Regions from separate parts of the Blautia luti genome, predicted to be linked through region 1. Evidence: riboswitches for the same ligand, from Rfam matches in the RefSeq annotation. Region 1 holds a riboswitch; the other holds the start of a gene.
What was found. Region 1 has a riboswitch for tetrahydrofolate ahead of R8695_RS01270 (folate family ECF transporter S component). Riboswitches for the same ligand answer to the same signal wherever they lie in the genome.
Positions count from the first base shown of each region.

Region 2: another riboswitch for tetrahydrofolate. It lies ahead of folE (GTP cyclohydrolase I FolE); the one in region 1 lies ahead of R8695_RS01270 (folate family ECF transporter S component).

Region 1 is NZ_AP028156.1:277,919-282,139, forward strand. Features, by position in the region: gene R8695_RS01255 (amidohydrolase family protein) at 1-277, shown strand, start outside; gene R8695_RS01260 (hypothetical protein) at 353-1,531, opposite strand; gene R8695_RS01265 (hypothetical protein) at 1,556-1,744, opposite strand; THF riboswitch at 1,902-2,007, shown strand; gene R8695_RS01270 (folate family ECF transporter S component) at 2,096-2,656, shown strand; gene R8695_RS01275 (GNAT family N-acetyltransferase) at 2,834-3,610, opposite strand; gene R8695_RS01280 (SGNH/GDSL hydrolase family protein) at 3,711-4,221, opposite strand, start outside.
Region 2 is NZ_AP028156.1:1,266,395-1,270,615, forward strand. Features, by position in the region: gene R8695_RS05875 (hypothetical protein) at 1-1,797, shown strand, start outside; partial or broken gene R8695_RS17675 (peptide deformylase) at 2,047-2,180, shown strand; THF riboswitch at 2,400-2,496, shown strand; gene folE (GTP cyclohydrolase I FolE) at 2,632-3,189, shown strand; gene R8695_RS05890 (HD domain-containing protein) at 3,186-3,683, shown strand; gene folP (dihydropteroate synthase) at 3,723-4,221, shown strand, end outside.

The DNA.
Region 1 (4,221 bases):
ACTGGTGACCATTCGAAATCTTATGGGAGATGGCCGTTACGAAGACAGGGTGCTTCGCCCCATTATAGAAACAGCAGAGAAAAATGTGCGGAAGGCATTTGCCAGGGGAGTGAAAATTGCTCCCGGAAGCGATGCTGGTGCATACAGAGTTCTTCATGGAAAAGGAATTCAGGATGAGATAGAAGCTTTTGAAGAAATTCTGGGGAAAGAGAAAAAAGTGTATGACTGGCTTGCAGAAGGAGAGGCAGAAATCCGGAGAAAATTCAGCAGACGGTGATAAATTATGTCTTCTCTGATCGAGAAAAGTAACAACAGCCGGGTACAAATGAGGAATGTACCCGGCTGTCTGCATTTATGCGTCGTGTATCTGTACAGCAGTATAGATATTAGAAGACTTGGATCTGGATGGGTGAAAAATAATACGGACATAACTTCCGTATTCCAGTGCCTGATCCGCATAGTTTTCGGCACTTTCTACCCGGAAAGTATCTATGGCTCCATCGTCTGTCTGAAGGGTGATGGTATTGGCTGTATTTCCTGTGATGGTACCAGTGACAGTAAAGGAAAGGTGCTTGTCTGAAATGTTATCAGGATCCTCTCCTGTAACAGCCAGGATCTGAATTCCCTCCAGAGTATCTGTCTGGAAATCCCCTTTGTATGTAATATTTACATGAGAACCTGGGGCAATTCCCCCTTTGAACCATACCGAAACAGAGGACATATCCAGATTCAGGAGCGTATCCGTGCCGGCAGGGATGATCTGAAGGATGTTCAGGTTTACACCCTGGACAGTTGCCAGAAACTGCTGTTCTTTTTCGGTAATATCTTCATCAGATCCATCGTCAGGTTTCTGTGTTGGAACAGGTGTCGGGTCGAGAATCTTCAGTTTCTTCAGGTCGGAAATGCTCAGGACTTTAAGGTGACTGGCATTTACAGCTTGGGAAGTATCCTGAGAATTGTCGGGAAGAGTTCCTTTGTATTTTATATATACCCAGTCACCGGATTTGATGCCGTTCTGGTAATACTGCCTGGTTCCGGTAATAGGGTAGGTAGTGGTAATGCCTTTTTTATTTTTTATGGTAATGGTGTTGGGAGTCAGGGCCATGACTTTTCCACGGGTTGTGTGGTTTTTCAGTTTGTTTTTCTTATGGAATTCATCTACGACCTTGAGTGCCTTTACTGTACTGGTGTCTGTATTGGAGAGCTGTCCTTCATAGATCACGCTGATCTCATCGCCTGTGATCATACCGCCTTCACATTCCAGGGTGGCGTTTGACACATTGAAGACGTAGGAGACGTCCTGGGAAGTGAGGATCAGCTGGCTTCCGGTGAAATCCTGGAGTGTTCCGGAAATCTCATCCATATACACGCGGTCTTTGATTTCAGAGACAGTGTTATCTGACGGGACAGGAGTTTCCTGAACTGAAGTATCTCCTGTAGAGATAAATTGCTCCAGAACAGTTCCAAGGGTGCAGCCGCTTAAGCAGAAGCTCAGACTGGCGCAGATACAGACAGCAAATAATTTTTTCATAATAAAGACAGACCCTCCGACAATTTAATTCGTATCTTCGTTCCTGTCTGCGGGAGTAAAGGCATAAAGCTCTTTGTAATTTTCCCATTCATTCTCATCACGGACAGGAGCCGGTATCAGGCCTGTACATTCCGTACAGGCGTTGGTATCCAGGTAATTATCATAACATAAATGGTAGGGATTTTGGCAGTTATTTTTCGGTTTTTTGCTCATTTTTTGTCACCTCATTTTATCAGGTTTACTGCACACAGCATTCTTAATATGTGGAAAAGAGGTATGGAATATTCACAGAGATAAATCTGACAAGTAAATAACGCGAAATATATTGCAATTTCTATAAATTGTGCTATAATTTCACTAAATAAATAATAGCGAAGTAGGATTTTATGCGTCAAGTGTTCACAGGCTGGGGAGTCGCCGTGAAACGAAAAGCAGAAAAGCGTGCTGCTTACGATATAATTTCCGCACCCGTTGCTACATATGAGGACATCTCATAATGTGGAGGGATTATTATTTATGGTAACTACTCTATTTTTTTAAACACATTATGGAGGTGTTTTTATTATGCAGAAAAAACAAACATGGAACGTAAAAACATTGGTGTTTATGGCACTCCTTATTGCCATGCATCTGGTACTGACACGAGTATTGGTTATTGATCTTGGTGCATACCGTATTTCTGTAGGAAGTGTAACGACGATCCTGGCAGGTCTGTGGCTTGGCCCGGTAGCTGGTGGTGTCTGTGGATTTTGTGCGGATATTATCGGATGCTTCATGAAAGGTTATGCTGTAAATCCGTTTATCACAGTTGCAGCAATCCTCTGGGGTGTGCTTCCTGCCCTTGCAAAACCATTCTTTGCGAACAGAAAGAAAACAGGAAAGACAGTTGGTATCTGCGTATCTATCGTAGTAACTGCAGTTCTCAGTTCTCTGGTTCTTACAACAGCAGGACTCGTGATCATGCTTGGATATAACTTCTATGCGATCATGCCCGGAAGACTGGTACAGTTTGCAATTATGATCCCGGTTTATTGTGTATTAACATGTCTGTTGTATTTCAGCCCGCTGACAGCGATGGTTGCAGGAAATACATCACCAGCAGTGCTGAAAAACAAAACAGTATAATTGAGGCAGAGATAAAATACAGAATAAGACTTGAATATTAAAATGATATACAACATAGTTGGCGCGAACTATGTTAATGAATCAACTGATTCCCCGAAAAAGAAAAGTTAAAATCTATAAAAATTAAGAACTATCTGTAAAAGCAGAAAATGAAAATGCTTTACAGATAGTTCTTTTTTATTTCTCAGGTGGAAAATTTCCGTTCTCATCCGGCTGTACGCGGAACCAGTAAGTATAAAGCTGCTGGAATCCAAGTGATCTGTATAATGCCCGGGCATTGTCATTCCCTTCAACAACCTGAAGATAAGCATTCTGAGCTCCTTTTTTAATACCTTCTTTCAGAAGTCCGGTGCAGATCTGACGGGCATAGCCATGTTTGCGGTATTCTTCTTTAACATGGATGGCATAGATGCCAATATAATCTCTGTCCAGAATACCAAGTCCGGTTGCGATGATCTGGTTGTCCATGCGGATGGAAGCACAGATGGTTTCCTTGAGGATTGCCTGATACATGGATGGAACAACTTTCCGGTGGACAGGATTGGTGGTATTTTTTAAACGGAACAGGCTTTCAATCCATTCGGAGGGAATATTATCACAGAAGGTTACATCAGGATATGGGGCATCCAGCCGTGCGGCGTTCATGCTCATTGCCATGACATTGGTGGTATGTTGGACGGCATATCCGCGGTTTTCCAGAACATAATCAAAGTCAGGAGAAACAAGAGGGCTGATCTTAAATACAGCAGGAGTTCCCAGTCGTTTATATACACTTTCGCAGTATGGGATTTTTTCCCGCCAGGTGAGGGTGGAATTGCCGAACTGTTCCACACTGTTGGTTCTGTGCGTATAAAAATAGGAAAATCTCAGGATCCAGCCGTCATATAATTCCATCTTGTGAGATGGCCAGGCATTCAGAGACATATCTTCAATCTGTTTAATTGTAGTTTCCATAATATAAGGAAGACTCCTTTCCATAATAAGTCCACAGATATGAGTGTGGGCAGTGATTTATTATACAAAGTTCCGGGAAAATGCGCAATAGCTCATCTGTTCAGGAATTGTTATCTATGCTTTGAAGGAGAGGGAACAGTTTCTCGGCCAGAAGTTTATGTCCATACAAAGTAAGATGAATCCCGTCTGTTGTTATGGTATCGAAACCCGATTGAGTTGCTTCCTTATTAAAATAGTTATGCAAAGGCAGAAATGGAAGTCCGACTCTGACAGAGAGCTGTCGGATAATATCAGACATGGTATGGACATAGGGAATCCATGTCTCATATTCTTCCGGATGCGGAAAGATAAATGGTTCCATAAGGATTACCTGCCTGGCATCTGCAGTTATCAGGTTCAATAATTCATTATAATGAGTGGCAAACTCTCTCATCATCTGTTTTTTCTGAGAATTCGTCCGGTCTGTGTTCATTATCAGACCGATATCATTGATGCCGATCAGCAGAGTTATAACAGGAGAGCGATGTAAAGAAATACGGTGTTGACGGATATTTTCAAGGACTCTTGTCACAGTGAAGCCATCTATGCCATAGTTCCTGAAATGTATGGCG
Region 2 (4,221 bases), 990 kb from region 1:
GGGAGCAATGGATTTGGAGAAATCTATAGTTTCTATAGAGTATTGGCAAGGATTGCAATGCCGCTGCATCTTGGTATGACAAGACTTCTTCCACATCAGGAAATAGAATTTATTAACGCACTATTTATCAATACTCCGTCATTGGGATTTTTCATGTGTATGAGATCAGGAAATGACAAAGTAGTTAAATCTATTATTTCACGTAAAAATTGTATCAGTGCCGGTTTTGATATTTGTAGAAAATTATTTGATTATGCATTTAAATGTATCGAACAAAATATCGAAAGTATTAGCGTAAATACTGCAAGAGGTAATGCGTATACTCATTTGCTGAATAATGGATTGGAAATACTTAGAAGATTAGTTTCGGTAGCTTCTTTAGTTCAGCAAAAAAAATTATTGACACTGATGTGCAAGTTAATTGATACAGATATTGTGCGTGAATACCGTGTAATGGATAAATGGATTTATCAGATTCTTTGTATCATAGATGAAAATATTAAATCACAGTATTTAAACGAAATATTATTATCTTCAACAAAAAACAGAACACATATAGGTGAGGATAGATCAACCGATCCTTTTGATGTGATTTCTGCCAGTACCCTTGCAAAAAAATACTATGAAAAAGCAAATATAGATTCGACCATTATAGATGATTTGATAAAATGTGCTAGTGAATCGGAAGAAGATTATTGGGCGATTATTCCGCGTTTAAACAAATTAAGAGAATGGTCTCTATTATCAGCTGAACAATTGGCGGATTTACGAGAATTAATTTGGAAAAATGTAAATGAAGACACAGGACTTCCGAATTTTAAGGAATACTACGCCGCCGCCTTTTTGAAGTGGCCAAGTCCAGAAGGAAGAGATGTTAAGACTCTTGTACGAAACTATATTATGGATAATAAGTTTTATGATAATCTGAAATCCAGAGGACTTGAATCAGTTACGATGGGCGAGGCAAGAATATTTGCAGAACTTCAGTGTATGAATTATTTGTGCCCTGATTTATTGGAAATTGCGGATATCGAAATCATCCTTAACAGATTTATTGAGTACTGGGAAATCGGTAGGAGCGGATTTGATAATAATGAGCATAGGGATTTTTATTATGATGAGTTTTATGATAGGTATCAAGCACTGGAGCGTGTAATCGGTAGCTTTTCATTTGAAATAGATCGGATGGATTCTGATTTAGTAGTGAAGTTGCTGAAAATACTTGATGAAATGAGCGAATATGGGATAAATACTTTAGAATCAAGAGCTCTTTTATTTAGCAAAGAAAGAATAGAAGCTGAATTAGGAGAAAACATTATTGATCAATTCTATAGTGATGATAAGAATAAAATAGCAGATGCGACGAATGCTGCTGAACATATTATTTTGAAGTGGCCGGAATTAGATACAGCAAAAGAATTGTTGATCGAGCAAATAAGACTTATAAGATATGGGAAACAGCCTGGATTACAGATGTTTTATATTTCTATACATAATTTGGCATATATGGGGGTGCTTGATTTATCAGATGAAATTCTTATGCCATTAGATAAGGCTTTATTAGAGTGTGCAGAGCATACGGCTTATGAAAAAATAAAGGAATGTACAGAAAAAGAGATAAAATCTACAATAAATCTTCGTTCCGCATGTGCAAGAACTGCTTTTCAAATAGATAAGTGTATTTCGGAAAAACCAGATGCACCGGTATTGAAAGGCATTGAAAAATGGAAGGAAATATGTATTGGAAGATTGTCAAACAATGAATTTGTAGAGGTTAAGAGACAGTGGCTTTTATAGATTAAAGGATTATATGCTAATAGACAAGATTGCTTTATTGTATCTCCGAGACGGAAAGATTCTGAGTTTCAGAAGTAGAGGAAAAGACATATATTACAATCCCGAAGGAAAAGAGAAGACACAGAAACAGATATGCAGATACTGGCGCGATATAGCGATATTGGAAGATACAGTAAAGTTGAAGCACAGGCACATTATCATCAGGAAGGAATCACTATGTGGATAATCTGGTATATGGCTAAGTTTGCTCGTGAGTCTAGATACCAGGAAATAGAAGTGGAGTATTATGATTTTAACTGGAAAAAACAGCGCCAGAAATTGTCAGGATGGACGGTACAGATCTGTTAGCTGAAATTAATCATTTGTCCGGAAAGATTATATAACATGGAAATAGATGTGTTACGGAATTATGTACGATTCTGGACCGAGAATATGGTATCAGTACGGACCGGAAGATGTAAAGCAACATTATAAAGAATATCTGCAAAGTGTGCTTCGAAACTATTAGTTCTGGCAGCAGGAAAAAAATTATTCTGAAAGGTCAGAAAAAACCTTTTCTATTATCGTATTACATGGTATACTGAATACCGAAATGAATGATATGCAAAATAGGATTTTATGCGTCAAGTGTTCGGTGAATGGGGAGTTGTCACTGAAACGAAAAGTGCGTCTTACGGTATATTATCCGCACCCGTTGCAAACAATATAAGAGGATATCTCATATTGTGTTAGGGAATGTTTTCGACATACATTCTATCACAATTGGAGATATCCTTTTTAATTTGGTCAAAAGGATAATCTCCATTTCAAAAATACAAAGGAGGTTATTTTTTAATGGTTGACAAAGTGAAAATTGAGCAGGCAGTCCGTCTGCTTCTGGAAGGTATCGGTGAAGATATCACACGGGAAGGTCTGATCGATACTCCTGACAGGATTGCCCGCATGTGTGAAGAAATTTACGGAGGTCTTGGCCATGAAGCGGACCAGCACCTGTTAAAGCAGTTTCCGGTAGAAAATAATGAAATCGTGCTGGAAAAAGACATCACCTTTTACTCCATGTGTGAGCATCATCTGATGCCTTTTTATGGAAAAGCTCATCTTGCATACATCCCCAACGGCAAAGTTACCGGTTTAAGCAAACTGGCACGTACAGTAGAGGTTTATTCCAGAAGACCACAGATCCAGGAACGGCTTACTGTTCAGATTGCAGATGCTTTGGAGCGTACTCTGGATCCAAAAGGAATTATGGTAATGCTGGAAGCGGAACATACCTGTATGACCATGCGCGGAATAAAAAAACCAGGCAGCAAAACAATCACTACTGTAACCCGTGGTGCGTTTACAGAAGATAAGGAACTGCAGAAAATGTTCCTTTCTATGGTAAAAGGATGAATAACAATTTTTCAGATATGGATCGTGTCAATCAGATCTGGAGACACCCGGTTTATCAGGAACATTATAAAAAAATACAGGAACTTGAAAGTGAACGGATCTTCTGCCGTCATACTCCTGAACATTTTCTGGATGTTGCACGGCTGATGTACATTTATGCACTGGAGGAACATCTGGAGCTGCCTAAAGAGCTTATCTATGCAGCAGCACTTCTTCATGATATCGGACGTGCACAGCAATATCAGTACAACATTCCCCATGATATTGCAGGAGTAGAAATCGCACGGGAAATCCTGACAGATCTGCACTTTACAGAACAGGAAAAAGAACTGATTCTGTCTTCCATTGGACATCACCGAAAAGGAGATTCCTGCAGTACGCTGGCAGCACTTCTTTATAAAGCGGATAAGCAGTCCAGAAATTGTTTTTTATGTTTTGCTGCCTCTGAATGCTATTGGTCTGATGATAAAAAAAATATGAAAATTGAATACTGATCTTCTTCATAAGCACAAAAGAAAGGATGGGCTCTGCTCATGAAAATTGGAAACCGTTTTTTTGATACTAAGAATCATACTTACATAATGGGAATTCTAAATGTTACCCCTGATTCCTTTTCTGACGGCGGCAAATGGAATCATATGGATGAAGCTTTGAAACATACAGAGGCAATGATTGCTGATGGTGCAGATATTATTGATATCGGAGGCGAATCTACACGTCCCGGTCATACTCCTGTCAGTGCTGATAAGGAAGCACAGAGAGTTCTTCCTGTTATTGAAGCGGTCAAAAACCATTTTGACATTCCTGTTTCTGTAGATACTTTTAAGAGCAGTGTTGCTGAAAGCTCTATCCAGGCAGGAGCTGACCTGGTTAACGATATCTGGGGATTAAAATATGATCCGAAAATGGCAGCTGTGATCGCAAAATATGATGTGGCCTGTTGTCTGATGCACAACAAATCTAATACAGAATATCAAAACTTTCTCATTGATATGCTCGCCGAAACACAGGAATGTGTCAATCTTGCAAGAC